DNA from 4 places in the Micromonospora sp. NPDC005203 genome. Region 3 is predicted to be linked to each of the others. Evidence: riboswitches for the same ligand, from Rfam matches in the RefSeq annotation. Region 3 holds a riboswitch; each other region holds the start of a gene.
The links. A riboswitch is a leader RNA that binds a small molecule or an ion and turns the genes downstream of it on or off. The one in region 3 is predicted to bind cyclic di-AMP.

Region 1 (4,608 bases), on a different contig from region 3:
GCCGTGGTGCTCGGCTTCCTGCTGGTGACCCTGCTCCTCGCCGGACTGCTGCATCGCTACGTCGAAACCCCGATGATGCGCCGGCTCGCGCCGCGCCGCCCGGCCCGATCGGCGTCCGTCCCCGGACAACGAACGGCCGCAACCCGGGCCACCGGCGACATCGCCCCCGACACCGGCGGACCCGACCAGACCGACAGTCGATCAACGTACGCGGACACCCGCTGACACCGTCCGCCCTGGTCAGGGGGCTCGGCGCGGCGCGCGTCGACACGCCCGCGGTCGATGCGCCCGGGTCGGCACGACGGTAGCGTGGGGACGTGGCTTCCGGTCGCGCTCACCGTGGCCAGGTGGCCGACGGGGCTCCCCATCGCCCTGCTTCCCCAGCGAGGTGCCGACCATGGAGACCACCGTCTTCTACCAGTTCGTAACCGGGGTACCGCAGGCCGCTGCCATCTGGTCGGCCCTGTTCCTGCTGGCGCTCGGCGTGCTCGCCGTGCTTGTCGCCCGGCCGGAAGGGGACCGGCCCACCGCCGGCCCGTCCCCGGCCGTGCCGACCGCGCGTGAGGTGGCGGCGGCCGCGATCGTCGACAGGCGCCGGTACGCCGAGGAGGTGGCCGTCGCGGCGGCCGGCGCGGCCCGGACGGCCCAGCGGCGACGCGATGCCTGGCTGGCCAGTCAGGAGCAGGCCGAACGCGCCTGGGCGCGCTACGACGAGGCGGACACCGGCGCGCGCCGCTTCGCGGGGTCCGGGGCGCTGCCCAGCCCGGCCACGCCCCGCACCCCCGCCGAGTACGCCGCCCGGGAGCGCTACCTGCACCGCGCGGCGACGGCGGCGTACTGGCGGGGCGACCTAAGCATGGCGCAGCTCAGCGACGTGTTCGGGCACCGGCACGGCTGGGATCCCCGGCGGCACCCGGTCGAGCAGGAAGCGCTGCTCAGCCGGTCGATCCGGGACGCGAGACGGGCCGACCACCAGGCCGCCGCCAGCGCGGAGCGGGCCGCCTGGCGGGCTGCCGAACTGGCCGCCGAGTCGGCGCGCGCCCTTGCCGAGGAGGCGTGCGCGGCAGCGGCCCGGCTGCGGCCGAGTCGGGCACCGGCCCGCCGGCTGGTGCGCGGGGCGGCCCGTCCCGCCGTCGTGGCACGTTGGCGCCCGGCCCGCGCGGGTTGAGCCCGATCCGTTACGTGAGCCCGGTCACGGATTGTGGAATCGGGCGTCCGGCACGTTCGGCGCGATTGTTCGCGGGATTCTGACCGCAGTTTCGGCGACCTGTCCGGTTGTCGCCCATAGGCGTCACCGTAACCGCTTGTCCCATCGAGTCACATCAGCGGCAGAACGTGCAGAAATTGCCGCGCCGATTCGGGTTTGCGCAGGTGAACCTGGCTTGGCATGGTGTGAACGGGCCAGTAGTGTCGTCCCGTCCGGTGCGGTAACCGATCGCAACAGGCGACGCCGCGCCGACCCGCTCAATCGTCATGAACGAACCGGGGACCCACCAGTATGTCCGGGGTGAATCCGCGAGCCACGGCCCGCGGTAGGGCGATCTTCCCGCCCGAATCCGTCAGCTAACCCGGTAGGCGGTGTCGGAAGGAGTTCCATCCTCGTGCAGCACCTCTCCACCCCTCGGCTGTTCCCTCGCCTCCACGGCACAGCGGTGCCCCCGCTCATCCGTCCAGTGACGGTGAGCTGACCCCCGGGTCATCGCCTCACCGCCCGGCCACGCCGGGCGTTCCCCTGAGCGGTTCACCACCCGCGGACCACCATCCGCGCGCTGGCCCCTGCCCGGATACCGGTCCGGCCCGGTGTGCCGCTCTCCCCCCGACCGTGGAGGACCCCGTGAAGCACACCATGCAGCGTCAACTCCGCCGCATCGCGACCGAGCGCCCGTACCAGATCGTCGCCGCCTCCGCCGCGGCCCTCGTGCTCGCCGCCACCACCGGCACCCTGCTCGCCACCGCCGACGACGCGCCGGCCGGCCAGCGCACCGCGACCACTGTCGCCGAGATGCGCACCGACGTCGCCGCCTCCCGCGGCGAGGTGCGGGACGCGTCCCCGTCGGCGAGCGCCGCGCCGAGCAGCGCCGCCCCGGCCACCAGCGCCGCCGCGCCCGCCGCCAAGGCCAGCAGCAACCCGGACCTGACCCGGAAGCCGGAGCGGCCGAAGCCGCCCGCGACAAAGGTGCTCGACTACGAGTACGAGGCGCAGAACACCTACTACAACTGCGGTCCGGCGGCCACCCGCAACGCGCTCAGCGCCACCGGGATCGACCGTACCCAGGAGGAGCTCGGCGCCGAACTGGGCACCACCGAGATGGGCACCAACTCGGCCGAGGACACCACCCGGGTGCTCAACGCCGAGGTGAAGGGCTCCCCGTACCGGACCCGGATGTTCGTCGGCGCGCCCAGCCCGGCGCAGATGGACCGCCTCCAGGCCGACGTCGTCAAGGCCATCACCGACGGCCGCGGCGTGGTCGCCAACGTCGTCGGGGACGCCACCGACACCGACGGCTCCTGGCACTCCTACGGCGGCGGGCACTACATCGCCGTCGTGGGTTACAAGGACAACGGCCGCACGGTACGCATCGCCGACTCGGCGAACCCGGCCGACCCGTCGTACTGGGTCACCACCATCGACCTGGCCAACTGGATCGCCAGCCGGGGCTACTCCGCCTGACCCGGCACGCTGACCGCCACGGGCGCCGTCCCTCACGAGGGGGCGGCGCCCGTCGCGTCTTGCACGGCGCTACGCCCCCGTCGACGACTCTCGTCCCTGGCCGAGAACCGTGGGAGACTGCGGCCGTGGTGGATGAATCGGGTGGTCACGCCGGTCGACGGCCGGTCCTGCTGCTGTTGCACGGCCTGGGGGCCACCGGTGACGTGTGGTTGCCCTGGGCGCCGTACCTGGAGCAACACTGGCCCGGCCGGTGGCTGGCACCGGACCTCGCGGGCCACGGCTGGGCGTCGCCGCTGCCGTCGTACTCCTTCGCCGGCTTCGCCGAGCGGATCGCGCCGGCCCTCGCCCCCGACGACCGGCTCGTCGTGCTCGGGCACTCGCTGGGTGGCGTGGTGGGCCTCGCGTTGGCCGGGCGCGACGCCGGGATGCCGGTGGACGCGGTGGTCGGCTTGGGGATCAAGGCGCTCTGGTCACCCGCCGAACTGGAACGGGCCGCCGAACTGGCCGCCCGCCCGGTGAGCTGGTTCGCCAGCCGTACCGAGGCGGCCCGCCGCTACCTGCGCGTCTCCGGGCTGGCCGGCCTGCTCCCGCCGGACCATCCGGTGGTGGACGCCGGCCTCCGTCAGGTCGACGGCCGGTGGCGGCTCGCCATGGATCCGAACGCCTTCGCCGTCGGCGAGCCCGACCTGACCGGGCTGCTGACGGCGACCGACGTACCGGTGCTGCTGGCGCGCGGCGAGCACGACCCGATGGTCACCGACGCGCAGCTCAAGGAGTACGGCGTGCCGGTCGCCACGCTGCCCGGTCTCGGGCACAACGCGCACGTGGAGAACCCGGCGGCCGTGCTGGCGCTGCTCGACGCGTACCGCTGAGGTTTCTTGGGCCGTCAGCCCGGGTCAGGCGAGGGGGGAGAGCTGCGGCGAGCGTTCGGCCGCAGGCTCTTCCGTCGCCGCCAGCTCCCGGCGCGCGGCGGTCAGGAACGCCTCGGCGTACGACGTGGCGGGGAAGTCACCCAGGTAACGCCGGCGGGTGGCCCAGCGCTCCGCGGCCAGCGGGTCGGTGTCCAGCAGCGCGGTCAACACCTCGTCCACGTTGGACAGATCGCGGCGCAGCACGTAACCCGACGCGGCCAGCGGGAACCGCTCGGCGAACCGGTCGCCCTCGTCGCCCATGTCGGTGAGCGCGTACGGCTTGCTGGAGTAGAGGTAGTCCGAGATCACCCCGGACACGTCGGAGATCAGCGCGTCGGAGGAGTTGACGCACTCGGTCAGGCTCAGCTCGCGGGCCGCCGCGCCGACCACGTGCGGGCGTCCGCTGCGGGCCCGATCGGCGACGAGCACCTCGGTCAGCCGACCCAACTGCCGTGCCGAGGCCGGGTTCTGCGCCGTGTACGGGTGGGGCCGCAGGATCACCGTCGCGCCGCGCTCCAGCAGCCGCCGCAGCAGCCCTTCGGCGACCGGCAGCGAGCAGTAGTCGGCGTCGGCGTGGTGCCCGGTCCAGGTCGGGGTGTAGAGCACGGTCGGCGTCGGCAACCCCCGGGCCGGCTCGGGGCGTACCTCGATCGACTCCACCTGCGGGCGGCCCACCACCACGAACTTGTCCGCCGGGATCCGCACCCCGGCACGGGCGTACCTGTCGATCGCCGCCGGGCCGGCCACGAAGATCCGGTCGAAGATCCCGGACACCGGGTTGGCGCTCGGCGCCTTGTCGCTGTCGCCGTGGTGCAACTGGACGTGGGTGAGTTGGGTGAAGCGGATGCAGTGGCTGTTCTTCGCGCCGTGGTTGACGTAGAACGCCGCCCGCAGGCTCGGCACCAGCGCCTCGTCCATGGCCCGCAGGGTGGGGCAGTAGACCACCGGCGCGTCGGTGGCCGCGGCGATCGGGGCCAGGAACTCCGGCTCGCGCAGCACGACCACGAACGGCCGGCCGATTCGCTC
Region 2 (4,608 bases), on a different contig from region 3:
CCAGTCGGGGTCGAGGCTGCCCTCGATGACCAGGACCGGGCAGGTGACATTGGCCAACTGCGCGCCGGCGTCGGTCGGGCTGGTCTTGCACATGGCCTGCAGGACCTTCATCCGGCCGGGTTCGGTCAGCTTCGCCTCGATCCGCTTCAGTTCGGCGGCCCAGTCGGTGGGCTTGACCGGGTACGCCGCGTCGAGGTATTTCTTCCAGCTCGCCAGACTGCCCAGGACCATGACCTGCGCCATCTGGCGGTAACCGGTCCGGAAGCGCTTCACCCGCATCAGCCCGCCGAGATCGAAGGGTTGTACCCGGGTGAACGGCGCCAGCTCGATGACGCCGTTGATCAGACCAGGCGCGGTAGCTGCCGCGATGGTCGCCGCACCGCCGCTGATCGACTGGCCGATGATCACGGCTGGGCCGCCGAGGTGGCGCACGACGGCGACGAGGTCACCCGCGATGTCGGTGCGGCTGTAGCCGTCCCAGCCCAGGCTGGAGTCGCCGCAGCCGCGGATGTCGACGTTGGCGACCCGGTACCCGGCGTCGGCCAGGGCCGGAGCGAGGAAACGGTAGGAGTGCCGACTGTCGCCGATACCGTGCGCCAGGACGACGAGGGGGCCTCGCCCGGACACCTCATAGCCGAGGGTGTTGCCGGCGATGCTCAAGTACTCGGTCATGACGACCTCCACAGGGCTGGTTAACGGCGCTTCCTGGAGGTTAATGACGTTAACTTAATGCGTCAAGCGATCTTCCCCGACGGTTCCTCCCCCGGCCGACCGGCACGGCACTCGCGAACGTGCCCCTCGACCGGATCGACGTGCCGAACCACATCCCGATCCGGAAGCACGAGATGTGTAGCACCTGCAACATCGACCAGCCGAGGGGCCGCGACGACACCCTTCATCAAGAGAGCGATGCATTCCTCTGATCGGGGCATACTGAGTGGAGACTCAGGTGAGCCACCGACCAGGACCGTCCCGGTGGGGTCAGTAGACCGACAGGTGTACGTGGTTGGTGTGGTCGGTGGACGGGGTCCCGCTCGCGCCGCTGTACGACTTCCACCCGCTGCTGGGCAGCCAGATCTGCCGATACCAGATCACGTACAGCACGGCGAGCCGGTCGGCGTTGCGGATGAAGTACGCGGCCAGGTTGTTGCCGTACGTCTTGTCGCCGCCGGTGGCGTTGCCGCCGAAGCCGCTCGCCTGGGCGGCGAAGTCGCAGGCCCGGCCCTTCGGGTGTTCACCGGAGCCGCTGGGGCGGTGACAGGAGACGTACCGGGTGAAGCCGGCGGCCTTGGCCTGGTTGAGCGCGTGCAGGGTGCGCGGGGTGATGCAGCCGGTGGCGGGGGTGGGGTCGTTGACGCTGCACGACTCGGACGGCCAGGAGCCGTCGGAGTTGCGGGGTGCCGCCTTCGCGTTGGCGGTGGAGGTGCCCCGGTTGGAGCCGCTGTCGGCGGTGGGCTGCGGCTTGGGGGTGTTGGCCACGGTCAGGGCCCGTTCGGCCTGGTCCTTGCGCTTGGCCATCACCGCGACCTGCTTGCGCTGTTCGGTGATCTCGCCGTTCAGGGCGGCCCGGGTGCGGTTGGCCTGGTCCTTGGTGGCGAGCAGATCGCGCAGCACCCGGTCCTCGTTGGCAGCCACCGCCTCCAGGGCGGCGGCCCGGTCCATGAAGCCCTCCGGGCTGCTGCTGTCGAGCAGCGCCGACACCGCGCCGAGCCGGCCGGTGCGGTACGCCACGCCGACGATCTGACCGACCTTGCCGTCGCGCTGGGCCAGCTCGACCTCAATGGTCTTCAGTTGGGTGGCGAGTTGCTGTTGCCGCTGCACGGAGGTGTCCAGAGCGCGCTTCGCGTCCAGGTAGCCCTTGCTGGCGGCCTCGAGTTGGGCGCGCAGCGTTGGGGTGCCGCCCTCCTCGTCGGAGTCGGGTGCGGCGGCGGCCCGCTGGCTTGTCGGGGGAGCGGCCGAGGCGGTGCCGGCCGGGATCGCGACGCCGAGGGCGAACATCGCGACGATCAGGGCCGCCAGTCGGGCGGCGGGTGGTCGTGCTGGTGCCACTGCGCATGTCCTTCCGTCAGCCGCCGACCGGGTTAGCTGACGGGTTCGGGACGGAAGATCCCTACCGCTGACGCGGATACACCCCAGGAACATGGTTCCCCGGTTCGCCCGGATGGGCGATTAGGCGGCGACCGCCACCGGCGCCTGGAGGGCGCCGCCTGGTGGAGGCCGGGACCGAGCCTACCGGTGCGGGTGGGGCCGCTGCAGCTGATGTGACGGACGGTGCGCACGCCGTCACGAGAAAAGTGTCACCACTCGATCGAGCCGCAGGCTCCGGAGGTGGCGCCGGGCTCGATCTGCAACGTCGCGTGTTCGATCCGGAAGTCGTCGTGCAGGGCGGTACGCGCTGCGGTGAGCACCGCGCCGACCTCCGCGCCGGGTGCCATGGTCAGGTGCGCGGAGGCCACGTCCATGCCGGAGGTGAGCGTCCAGACGTGCAGGTCGTGCACCTCGACCACCCCGGGGACCGCAGCCAGCCGGTCGTGCACGGCGGTCACCTGGAGGTGTTCCGGGGCGGCCTGCACGAGGATGCGGACGGCCGCCCGTGCCAGCCGCCAGGTGCGCGGCAGGATGAACACGCCGATGGCGACGGCGACCAGTGGGTCGGCCCACCACCAGTCGGTGACGGAGATGAGGAGCGCCGCGCCGATCACGCCGAGTGAGCCCAGCAGGTCGCCGAGCACCTCCAGGTAGGCGCCCTGGATGTTGATGCTCTCCCGGGCTCCGGCGCGGAGCAGGGCGAAGGCGGCGATGTTGGCAAGCAGGCCGAGCACGGCCACCACGAGCATCGGGCCGGCGACGACCTCGTGCGGGTCGCCGAAGCGGCGGATCGCGGTGATCACCACGTAGATCGCGACGCCGGAGAGCAGAACGGCGTTGGCCAGTGCGGCGAGGACCTCGAGTCGGTAGAGGCCGAAGGTGCGCTGCGGGTCGGCGGTGGCCCGCCGGGTCGCGGTGATCGCGGCGAGCGCCATCCCGATGCCGAGCACGTCGGTGAACATGTGCCCGGCGTCGGAGAGCAGGGCGAGTGAGCCGGTGTGCAGGGCGGCCACCGCCTCGACCACCATCAGGGTGGCGAGCAGCCCGAACGCCGCCCAGAGTCGGCCCCTGTGCTGGTGTGCGGCATTGGCGACCGACCCATGGTGGTGGTCATGACCTGCGCCCACGAGATCCACCTTCCGCCGCCGGTTGGGGCCCGGTCAAATGTATGCTCACATCGCTATGTATGCAAGTGTGACGCGGACCGCTGGTCCGCCCCGCGAGGCGCGCCGAATCAGCCGGTTGGATCGATCGTGGTGAGCCGTTGCGTGGCCCGGGAAAGGGCCACGTACAGGGTGCGTACCCCCGCACCCGGATCCGCCCGGATCTCGCTCGGAGCGACGAGCACGACCCCGTCGTACTCCATGCCCTTGGCCTCCAGGCTCGTCACCACCTGTAGGCGCGGCGCGTCGAGCGCGGCGAGCCAACCGGCGACCTCGTCGCGGCGGGGGACCGGCGTGATCACCCCGACCGTGCCCTCCACCTCGGCCAGCAGCCCGGCGGCCGCCTTCACGACGGCGGTCTCCAACCCGCTTGCGGGCACCACCAACTCGACCGGATCGACCCCGGTGGAGCGCACGGCGGTCGGCAGCGGTAGGTCGGGGTAGAGCCGGCGGATCTCCGCCGCCGCCACCGCGAAGATCTCCGAGGAGTTGCGGTAGTTGGTGGTGAGCGTGAAATCGTGCCGCTTACGCCGGCCCAGCGCCTGGTCCCGGGCTCGGGTCAGCTCCTCCGGATCGCCGGTCCAGGCGGTCTGCGCGGGGTCACCCACCACCGTCCAGGAGGCCAGGCTGCCGCGCCGTCCGACCATCCGCCACTGCATCGGCGAGACGTCCTGTGCCTCGTCCACCACCACGTGCGCGTAGTCCCGGTAGTCCTCCGGACGCTCCCGGGCCGCCGCGCGGGCCGCCCGCTGCCGCTCGCTCGCGGTGGTCAGCTCGCGTACGCCGCCAGCGAGCTGGAACGGGTCGCGGCGGGCCTTGGCCGGCTGCGCCGGCTTGCCGAGCAGGGCGTCCAACTCGTCGAGCAGCGCGATGTCGGCGATGGTCAACCCGTCGGATTCCAGGCTCCGGTACGCCGCGCCGAGCAGCCGGACCTCCGCGGAGGAGAGGATCCCGCCCGCGTACCGGCGCAGCCGCTCCGGCCGGGCCAGCCAGCCGAGCACGTGCCGCGGGTGCAGCCGGGGCCACCACGCCTTGAGAAACTCGCGGAACTCGGCCCGGTCGGCGATCTCCGCCTCGAAGGTCCGCTGGTCCGGCAGGCGGACGCCCACCTCGCGGGCCTGTGCCCAGAGCGCGGCGAACACCCCGTCGAAGCCGGCCCGGCGCACCTCGTTGCGGCGGGCGCCACGGTGCAGCGCGCGGTCCCGGATCCGGTCCAGCTCGGCCCGATCCAGCCGCAGCAGCGTGCCCCGGTAGAGCAGCCGCAGCTCACCCGGGCCGCCCGGCACCGCGTCCCGGACCGCGCGTTCCAGCACCCGGCGCATCCGCAGCGAGCCCTTCACCGCCGCCACCTCGGGCG
Region 3 (4,608 bases):
GGGCTGTATCTGGGTAACAACCAGATGGTGCACGCACCACGAGCCGGTAAACCGGTGCAGGTGTCCAGCATCAACACGATGCCCGTCGCCGGATTCCGGAGACCCTGACCCACCTTGTTCGACACGACGGCCCCCGGTCACCGACCGGGGGCCGTCGTCGTTGTCAGCGGGGTGCGCCCACCGGGGACGGCAGGAGCTGCACGTCGGCCAGGTCGACGTACATGATGCGGTGGCCGAACTGGATCTGTGCGTACCTGTTCTTGCCGCGGATCACCGTCCAGTCACCGGGCGAGGAGCCGTCGACCGTGCTGGCCCGGTAGTACTCGCCCGGCAGCACCGCGCCGACGGCGTACCGCTGCCCGGCGGCCAGGGTGTACTGCAGTGGTGAGATCGTCTGGTAGGGCACGCCGGCCGGGTAGGCCGCCTGTTCCGGGTAGGCCCGCCCGTACACCGGGATGGTGGTCCGGCCGGGCTTCGGAGTGGCCACCAGGCCGACCGTCCAGCTGGCGGTGGGCGCGGACGCCGGGTTGTGGAACCAGGCGCGTTGCCCGAGATACCAGATCGCCGTCCAGTCGCCCTGCCGGCCGGCCAGCGCGTACGTCTGGCCGGCGGAGGCGCGGGCGCCGTGATCCGACACCTCCATGGAGTTCGGGGTGCCGTCGGGGCGGAGCGCGATGTCGTTCACCAGTGGCGCCTCCGCGGCCGGCGCCGAGCGCAGCACCACCGCCGAGGAGCCGCGTGGCGCGCACGGCACGCTGGCGGTGACGCAGCCGACGAACGCCGGCTGGTTGGTGGCGAAGTCCGGGTCGATCCGGACCAGACCGGTGGCCGGGGTGCCGGTGTCCAACCGGGGCGCGTGTAGCAGCTCGAAGTAGTGGTTCCAGTCCCAGTACGGGCCGGTGTCCCAGTGCATTCCACGGACGTTCGCGGCGATGGTGCCGGGCACGTTGTCGTGGCCGATGATGTGCTGGCGGTCCAGCGGGACGCCGAGGCGCAGCGCGAGGTGTCGGACCAGCTTCGCCGAGGTCCGGTACATCGCCTCGGTGTACCAGGTGCCCTGCGCCGCGAAGCCCTCGTGCTCCAGCCCGACCGCCTTGGCGTTGACATACCAGTTGCCGGCGTGCCAGGCGACATCCTTGGTCTTGACGTGCTGGGCGATGTGCCCGTCCACCGAGCGCAGCGTGTAGTGCCAGCTCACGTACGTCGGGTCTTGGACGAGTCGCAGGGTGGTGGCCCAGCTTCCCTCGGTGTCGTGGATGACGATGTACTCGATCTTCTGCCGGGCGGGCCGGTCGGACAGGTCGTGGTTGCCGTAGTCCCCGTCGCCGAACGCCGCGTAGGGCGCCGGGATCCACTCGCAGGAGATGGTCCGGGGGCATTCCAGCCCGTCCGGGCGGGCGAGCCGACGCAGACCCAGCCGGTCCAGCCACGATCGCTGCGGCCGGATCGCCCGGGCCGGCAGCGTGATCCGCTGGCCGTCGTCGGTCACCCGCGACTCGCCGCTGCCGATGGTGGTGAAGACCTCGTCGGCGAAGGCCGCCGCGGCGTCGGCGCTGTCCGCGCCGGCGTAGCGGGCCACCGCGCCGTACCAGCTGGCCGGGTCGGTGCCGGCACCGACCGGCGCGCCCAACTCCCGCTGGTACGAGGCCAGCAGCGCGGCCCCGCCCCGGATGTTGACGTCGGCGTCGGTGCGTAGCGCGTCGGGGGTCGCGCCGGTCAGCCCGGCGGCGGCATCCACGGTCTGCAACGCGGCGGCGGGTGGCGCCGGGTCCTCGGCCGGCCGGGGCGCGGGTGCCAGCGCGGTACGGGAGTCGTCGCCACGCGGGTCCTCGGCGCCGGTGTCGTGGTGGCCGCCCACGGGCAGGGCGGCCACGTGTCGGGCGTCGGTCAGGTGCATGGGGCCGTAGCCGCCACTGGTGCTGGGTGTGCCGGCGTTGCTGTCCCAGCGGGACTCCAGGTAGGAGACGCCGAGCAGCACGTCGGTCGGTACGCCGTACTCGGCCGCCGCGGCGGCGTACCGCTGCTGCCGGTCGGTGGTGGGTGCGGCGACGGCGGTGGCGGGTGGTGGGACCGCGGTCGCGGCGGCGACCACGGCGGCGACCACGGCTGCGGCGAGCAGCGCGCGCCGGCCGAGGAACAGGGTTGGATGGTGCATCGAACCCCCTAGATTTCGCGGGTCAAGGTGAGGTCACCCTCGCTCCGCCCGGGAGTCCGCGTCAATACCTTTCCATGTGTCGACTCGTGGGGGAAAGAATTCTTCACCTCCGGCCGGTGATCCGCTCCGATCGGTACGGAGTGTCACGGCCGCACGGGTTGCGGAGTGGTAACAAGCGTCTCTACTCTGGTCATTCGTCGGCCCGATAGCAGCTCCGTCCAGCCCGGGCGGTAACGGTCCGACACCGCCGAGTCGTTTCCGAACGAACCGGGGACCCATGTCCCCCGGGGTGAATCCGCAGTCACTGCGGTAGGGCGCCCACTTCCCGCCCGAACCCGTCAGCTAACCCGGTAGGCGGTCAGGAAGAAGGAGTACGGAACCCCGGTGGCACTCCATGCCCCGCGGCCGTCGTCCGAGCGGTCGGCAGCAGCCGGCCCGCCGTCGATCGCGCCGCGCCCACGCTGGTCCCGCTTCACCACCGCGCTCGCCGCCCTGGCCGGCGTCGCCGTCGTCCTGACCGGCAGCGCCACGGCGGCCCACGCCGACCCGTCCGTCGCCGAGATCGAACGCCAGATCGACGCCGACTGGAACAAACTCGAACCGATCATCGAACAGCACAACGCCACCCGCATCGACCTGGCCAACAAGCGCAGGCAGGCCCAGGCGCTGGCCGCCCGGATCGCCCCGCTGGAGCGTCAGGTCGACGCCGCCATGGACAAGGTCAGTGCCCTGGCCGTACGCGCCTACAAGGGTGAGAACGTGCTGACCGTCAACGCGGTGCTGGGCAGTCAGTCACCCAGCGAGGTGGTCGGCCAGCTCGAAATGCTCGACCGCTTCGCGCACAACCAGCAGCAGGACGTCCGCGAGGTGGCCGACCTGCGCGACGAGCTGGCCAGGCAGAAGGCGCCACTCGACGAGATGGTGACCCAGCTGACCCGTACCGAGTCTCAGTTGGCCGCGAAGAAGAAGCAGATCAACGACGAGATCGACAAGCTGCAAAAACTGCGCCTCAAGGTGTACGGCAGCGGTGGCGGCGGTCCGTTGCGCCCAGCTCCCTGCCCCGGCAGCTATCCCGGCGGCGCCGCGGGGACGGCTGTCAAGTTCGCCTGCGCGCAGATCGGCAAGCCCTACGTCTGGGGTGCCGAGGGCCCGAACTCGTACGACTGCTCCGGGCTGATGCTGGCCGCCTGGGCGAAGGCCGGGGTGTCCCTGCCGCACAACGCCGCGGCGCAGAGCCGCGTCACCAAGAACGTCAGCAAGGCCGACCTGCGCCCCGGCGACCTGGTCTTCTACTACAGCGACATCCACCACGTCGGCATGTACGTCGGTGGCGGCTGGGTGGTGCACGCCTCGCAGGCCGGTCAACCGGTCAAGATGAAGAAGGTCGACGACGGCCCGATCCACAGCTACGGCCGTCCAGGCTGATCATGGGTACTGACCGAGGGGCCCGTCGCGATTCGTCGCGGCGGGCCCTCGTCGTTCACGGGGTCAGCGGGTGGGCCAGGTGCGCCAGTGCTGCCAGGCGCGGCTCGGCGTCGGCCCCCGCTGCCCCTGGTAGCGCGAGCCGTAGACCGCCGAGCCGTACGGGTGCTCGGCCGGCGAGGAGAGCCGGAAGATGCAGAGCTGCCCGATCTTCATGCCCGGCCAGAGAGTGATGGGCAGGTTCGCCACGTTCGAGAGTTCGAGCGTGACGTGACCGGAGAAGCCGGGGTCGATGAAGCCGGCGGTGGAGTGCGTCAGCAGCCCGAGCCGCCCCAGTGAACTCTTGCCCTCCAGCCGGCCGGCGAGCTGGTCGCCCAGCGAGATGACCTCAAGCGTCGAGGCGAGCACGAACTCCCCGGGGTGCAGCACGAACGGCTCCCCGTCGGGCACCTCGACCACCGAGGTCAGGTCGTCCTGCTGCATGGCCGGGTCGATGTGGGTGTAGAGGTGGTTGTTGAAGACCCGGAAAAGTCGGTCCAGCCGTACGTCGATGCTGGAAGGTTGGACCAGGGTGGGCTCGAACGGCTCCAGGCCCAGCGTGCCGGCCTTGATCTCGGAGACCAGGTCGCGGTCGGAGAGCAGCATCGGACCACCTTAGCGGCGGGCCGCAAAACCCCCGAATTCAGTGCCGGTGACCAGCGCGTCGAGGTCGCCCCTCGTACATTTGTTCGATAGAATGCCCACATGGCTTCCTGGTCCGAATTCGCCGCCGACGAGCCCCGACTCGCCGACGGGATCCGCGTTCTCCTCCAGCAGTACGGGCCGGGCTTCGGCTACCTGGCCACGGTCCGTGCCGACGGCGGACCCCGGGTCCATCCGGTCTCCCCGGTCATCACCGACGAGGGTCTGTTCTGTTTCATCATCGACTCCCCGAAGCGCCGTGACCTCGAACGCGATGGCCGCTACGCGCTGCACTCGTTCCCGCCCGAGGAGAGCGACGACGAGGCGTACGTGGCGGGTCATGCCCGCCC
Region 4 (4,608 bases), on a different contig from region 3:
ATGAAATCTAAATCACGCATACCTTGACGCATTTTACGGTGCGTGTGACGGTGGAGCCCGAGCCAGCGCCGCCGCCGGCCCGCTGATAAGCCCTCTGAGCAGGTCAGACGCATGAAGACGAGGTGCGGGGATGAGTCTTCCTGGAACTCCCGGCGGGCAGCCGGGTCCGCAGCGGATCGCCGAACGGGCGTCCGCACCCACCGAGCCGGCCCGGGCGTACGCCGAGCTGACCGCCGGGAACCGGCGCTTCGTCAGCGGCGACCCGCGCCACCCCAACCAGGACGCCGGGCGCCGGTCCGCCGTGGCCGACGGGCAGCATCCGTTCGCGGTGATCGTCGGCTGCTCCGACTCCCGCCTGGCCGCCGAGATCATCTTTGATCGAGGGCTGGGTGACCTGTTCGTGGTCCGCACGGCCGGGCACACGGCCGGTCCGGAGGTGCTCGGCAGCGTGGAGTACGCGGTGACCGTCCTCGGCACCCCGCTGGTGGTGGTGCTCGGCCACGACTCGTGCGGGGCGGTGCAGGCCGCGCGGGAGACCGTCGTGACCGGCAACCAGCCTCCCGGGCACCTGGGCGCGGTCGTCGATGCCGTGCTGCCCAGCCTGCGCCGGGCCGAGACCGAGGGCGTGGACGACATCGACGGTATCGTCGACATCCACATCGCGCAGACCGTCGAGACGCTGCTCGGCCAGTCGCCCGTGCTGGCGGCCGAGGTAACGCAGGGGCGGTGCGCGGTGGTGGGTTTGTCGTACCGGCTCGCCGCCGGGGTGGTGCGCCCGGTAGCCGCCGTGCCGGCCGGCTTCGCGACGCTCGGCGTGCCGACCGGGTCGGCCGACCGGTCGCTGCCGCCTGACACGTCGAGGGCCGCCCCGCTTCGTGCGGAGCGGCCCTCGACGGAGGATCCAGTGGGTCAGAGCAGCGACATGTGTACGTGGTCGGTGTGGTTCGACGGCCCGCTGTACGACTTCCAGCCGCTCGCCGGGAACCAGATCTGCCGGTTCCAGATCACGTAGTAGATGCCGAGCCGGTCCGCGTTGCGGATGAGGAACGCGGCGACGTTGTTGCCGTACGTCCGGGTGTCCTCGTTGTGCCAGGGTGCGAAGCCGCTCTTCTGTAGCGACCAGTCGCAGGCTTTGCCCTTGGGGTGCTCCCACGGCCCACCGGAGCGGTAGCAGCCGACGAACCGGTTGAAGCCGGCCGCCTTGACCTCCTTGTACGCGTGCAGGGTGCGGGGCGTGATGCAGCCGGACGTGGTCGGGTCGTTCTCACTGCACGACTGCGCCTTCCAGTCACCGTCGGCGGTGCGACCCGGGCCGATCTTGGCGACCTTCGAGGTGGCGTCCACCAGGCCACCGGTGAAGCCCTTGCCGCCGACCAGGGAGAGCGCCTTGTCGGCCTCGTTCTTCCGCTTGGCCATCACGGCGGTCTGCTTCTGCTGCTCGCGGACCTCGGTGTCGAGGAGCAGCTTGGCCTGCTCGGCACGGGCCTTCACCGCGTTGACCTCGGCGAGCTTGTTCTCGTTCACCATGTTGATCTCGTCGAGCATCGCGGCGCGCTGCACGAAGGTGTCCGGAGCGTTGCTTTCGAGCAGCATCGCGAGCGCGCCGATCCGACCGGTCCGATACGACTGGGCGGCGATCTGCCCGACCTGTGGCGCCAGCGCGTCCAGGTCGGCCTTGGCCCGGTCCACCTCCAGCGCCAACTCCAACTGCCGCTTCTTGGACTTGTCCAGTTTGGACTTGGCGGCGGAGTAGTCGCGGTTGGCCTGCTCGATGACGTCGTTGAGCAGCTTGGGCTCGCCGTCCTCCTCGTGCCCGGACGGCGTGGGGGTCGTCGGGGCGGCGTGGGCCGGGAGGGGGCCGGCGAGCACGGTCAGTGCGGCGATCACGGCCACCACGGGTGTCATCCAGCGGCGTAGGGGTGCCGTCACAATGTTCCCTTCCGTCGACCGCCGACCGGGTTAGCTGACGGGTTCGGGGCGGAAGTGGCCCCTACCGCTGACGCGGATTCACCCCACACACCTGGGTCCCCGGCTCGCCGGTTGGCGATTGGGCGGTGGCACCGCAGGCGCCGCTTCGCGCCTTCATCGGTAACCGGCAGCGAGGTTACCCGAGAGTCGACTGGCTGAGCTACGCCTGGATACTGACCAAAAGTGTCATATCGCCATAGCGTTGGGTAACCAGTGACGCGGTTCTCAGGGGGGAGGCCCGATCTGGTCACGCTGAGGAGTGTCACCATGCCGTATCCGTGCTCCTGTTCGACTCCGGCCACCCGTCGGTGGCGGTGGATGGGGGCCGGGTCCGCGTCTGGTCCGGCTCGTCGGGTCGCCGCGATCGCGGCGCGTTGAGGGCAGCCAGTGCCTCCGCCCGGCCGTCCGCCTGGGGGCGCGACCGGGTGGCATCGACGGACGGCGTGGTCTCGGCGCGCCCGGCGGCGGTCACGATCGCGGCCAGCCCGGTGGTCAGTGGCACGGCGGCGATCAGCCCGAGGGTGGCGACCGCGCTGCGAACGATCTCCTGCGCGAGGAACTCGCTGGTGAGCAGCTGCCCGATCGGCCGCGCGTCGGCGGTGAGCAGGAGCAGCAGGGGCAGCGACGCGCCCGCGTACGCCAGCACGATGGTGTTGACAGTGGAGGCGATGTGCGCCCGGCCGACGCGGGTCGCCGCACGGTAGAGCTGCAAGCGGGTCAGCCCGGGATTGGCGTTCGACAGCTCGGTGACGGTGGCCGCCTGGGTGACCGTCACGTCGTCGAGCACCCCGAGCGAACCGATGATGATCCCGGCGAGCAACAGGCCGTGCAGGTCCACGTCACCCTGGAACATCGACAGTGTCGTGGCGTCCTCACTGCCGAAGCCGGTGAGGTGGGTTGCCGCGGTGGCGACGGTGGCGAGCGCGCCGGTCAGCACCAGGCTGCCCAGGGTGCCGAGCACCGCGACCGAGGTCTGCGCGGTGACGCCGTGGGTCAGATAGAGCACCACGAACATGATCAGGGCGGCACCGACCACCGCCACCAGGAGCGGTGACCGGCCGGCGCCGATGCCCGGCAGCACGAAAGTGAGCAGGATGGCGAAGCTGGCCGCCAGTCCGGCGAGCGCGGCCAGCCCCCGCCACCGGCCGAAGGCGACGATCGCGGCGGCGAAGACCACCGCCAGCCACACCAGCGGGGTGCCGCGCTGATGCTCGGCGATGTTCCAGTTGCTGAGCGTGGGATCGGTCGGATCGGTCAACTCGACCAAGATGATCTCGTCGCCGACGTCGACACGTGGCGCGCCCGGGCCGTCGGGCACCGGTGTCCGTACCTGCTGGCCGGCGGCGGGTCCCTCGTCCACGCGGACGTCGACAGTGCCGCACGGCCCGGTGCCGACTCTGGGTGTGCCCTCGGGGCTCGACGGCAGCGGCGGGCACGGCTCGGTCACCACCCGGGTCACCGTGCCGGCGTAGCGCGGCACGTCCGCTCCGCCGTCGGTCTGCGGTGCTCCTCCGCGCGGCCAGAGCAGCGCCGCGGCGACAACGGTGGCGACGAAGAGCGGCACCACGGTCATGACGAGGATCCGTCGCACCCGGGGTGGGGCGGACGGAGTGGGACGGGCGTGGTCGGAACCCAAGTCGAGACTCCCAACGATCCGGTCCGGGATACGTGTCAGCGCGCCGCGCGGTTCAGTGTCCTCGCCGAAAGGCGACGCGAGGCGCGGCGGATCGCGGACCGACGACCGTGTGATCACGGACGGTCAGTGCCCGGCCCGGGTTGCCCGGGAACCGGCCCCGCGCCCGCGGGTGCCGGCACCCGGTTGTGTCGTCAGCCGCGCTTCATCAGCCGGCCGACCGCCGCCATCATCTCGGTGGCCATCTCGTCGGCCCGGCCCTCGGCGGCCCCCTCGTGCATGCAGTGCCGGGCGTGCCCGTCGAGCAGCCCCAGCGCCACCTTGTCCAGTGCGGCCTGGATCGCGGAGATCTGGGTGAGCACGTCGATGCAGTAACGGTCGTCGTCGACCATCTTCTCGATGCCGCGGACCTGACCCTCGACTCGGCGGAGTCGCGCGAGCAGTTGGTCCTTGCTGGCGGTGTACCCGCGGATCGGGGTGGGTGCGCTCATGCCGACCAGGATAGCCTACCCCTGGGGGGTATGATACGGTGCAGTCCGGTGGTGATACCCCCACCGGGTACCGGTACGGCGAAGGAGACGATTCGATGGTCAACACGACGTTCCAGGTGCAGGGAATGACCTGTGGGCACTGCGTCAGCGCGGTGAGCGCCGAGGTCGGCGCCATCGCGGGAGTCGGCGACGTCCAGGTCGACCTCGCGACCGGGCAGGTCACCGTGAGCAGCGAGCAGCCGCTGGATGTTCAGGTCGTCCGGGCCGCTGTCGACGAGGCCGGCTACGACCTCGTCGACGCGTGAGCCCAGGGGCCGACATGCGTACCGGGACAAGACTTGTCGGATTTGCTGTCGGCCTCGCGTCGATCTTCGGAGCGACGTACGGCATCGGCCGGGTGGTCGACCGCACTCCGGTCGCCGAGAGCCGGCACGACGGGGGCACGGAGAGTCGACACGACAGCGCCGCCGTCCCGGCGACGGGCGAGGGTGGCGACCCGGCCGACCGGATTCCCGG

Region 1: it holds a riboswitch for cyclic di-AMP, as region 3 does, so the genes downstream of both, ACFYPM_RS13370 (C39 family peptidase) here and ACFYPM_RS13915 (NlpC/P60 family protein) in region 3, are expected to answer to the same signal.
Region 2: it holds a riboswitch for cyclic di-AMP, as region 3 does, so the genes downstream of both, ACFYPM_RS24225 (coiled-coil domain-containing protein) here and ACFYPM_RS13915 (NlpC/P60 family protein) in region 3, are expected to answer to the same signal.
Region 4: it holds a riboswitch for cyclic di-AMP, as region 3 does, so the genes downstream of both, ACFYPM_RS01930 (coiled-coil domain-containing protein) here and ACFYPM_RS13915 (NlpC/P60 family protein) in region 3, are expected to answer to the same signal.

The regions. Positions count from the first base shown of each region.
Region 1 is NZ_JBIAKV010000004.1:364,113-368,720, reverse strand. Features, by position in the region: gene ACFYPM_RS13380 (acyltransferase family protein) at 1-225, shown strand, start outside; gene ACFYPM_RS13375 (hypothetical protein) at 398-1,168, shown strand; cyclic di-AMP (ydaO/yuaA leader) riboswitch at 1,452-1,593, shown strand; gene ACFYPM_RS13370 (C39 family peptidase) at 1,823-2,671, shown strand; gene ACFYPM_RS13365 (alpha/beta fold hydrolase) at 2,797-3,543, shown strand; gene ACFYPM_RS13360 (CDP-glycerol glycerophosphotransferase family protein) at 3,568-4,608, opposite strand, start outside.
Region 2 is NZ_JBIAKV010000012.1:84,093-88,700, reverse strand. Features, by position in the region: gene ACFYPM_RS24230 (alpha/beta fold hydrolase) at 1-672, opposite strand, end outside; gene ACFYPM_RS24225 (coiled-coil domain-containing protein) at 982-2,049, opposite strand; cyclic di-AMP (ydaO/yuaA leader) riboswitch at 2,055-2,186, opposite strand; gene ACFYPM_RS24220 (cation diffusion facilitator family transporter) at 2,298-3,215, opposite strand; gene ACFYPM_RS24215 (HelD family protein) at 3,323-4,608, opposite strand, start outside.
Region 3 is NZ_JBIAKV010000005.1:47,004-51,611, reverse strand. Features, by position in the region: gene ACFYPM_RS13925 (NlpC/P60 family protein) at 1-108, shown strand, start outside; gene ACFYPM_RS13920 (N-acetylmuramoyl-L-alanine amidase) at 164-2,155, opposite strand; cyclic di-AMP (ydaO/yuaA leader) riboswitch at 2,391-2,526, shown strand; gene ACFYPM_RS13915 (NlpC/P60 family protein) at 2,540-3,580, shown strand; gene dcd (dCTP deaminase) at 3,644-4,222, opposite strand; gene ACFYPM_RS13905 (pyridoxamine 5'-phosphate oxidase family protein) at 4,322-4,608, shown strand, end outside.
Region 4 is NZ_JBIAKV010000001.1:390,833-395,440, forward strand. Features, by position in the region: partial or broken gene ACFYPM_RS01925 (carbonic anhydrase) at 131-844, shown strand; gene ACFYPM_RS01930 (coiled-coil domain-containing protein) at 910-1,929, opposite strand; cyclic di-AMP (ydaO/yuaA leader) riboswitch at 1,934-2,064, opposite strand; gene ACFYPM_RS01935 (YibE/F family protein) at 2,231-3,604, opposite strand; gene ACFYPM_RS01940 (metal-sensitive transcriptional regulator) at 3,796-4,092, opposite strand; gene ACFYPM_RS01945 (heavy-metal-associated domain-containing protein) at 4,188-4,397, shown strand; gene ACFYPM_RS01950 (hypothetical protein) at 4,412-4,608, shown strand, end outside.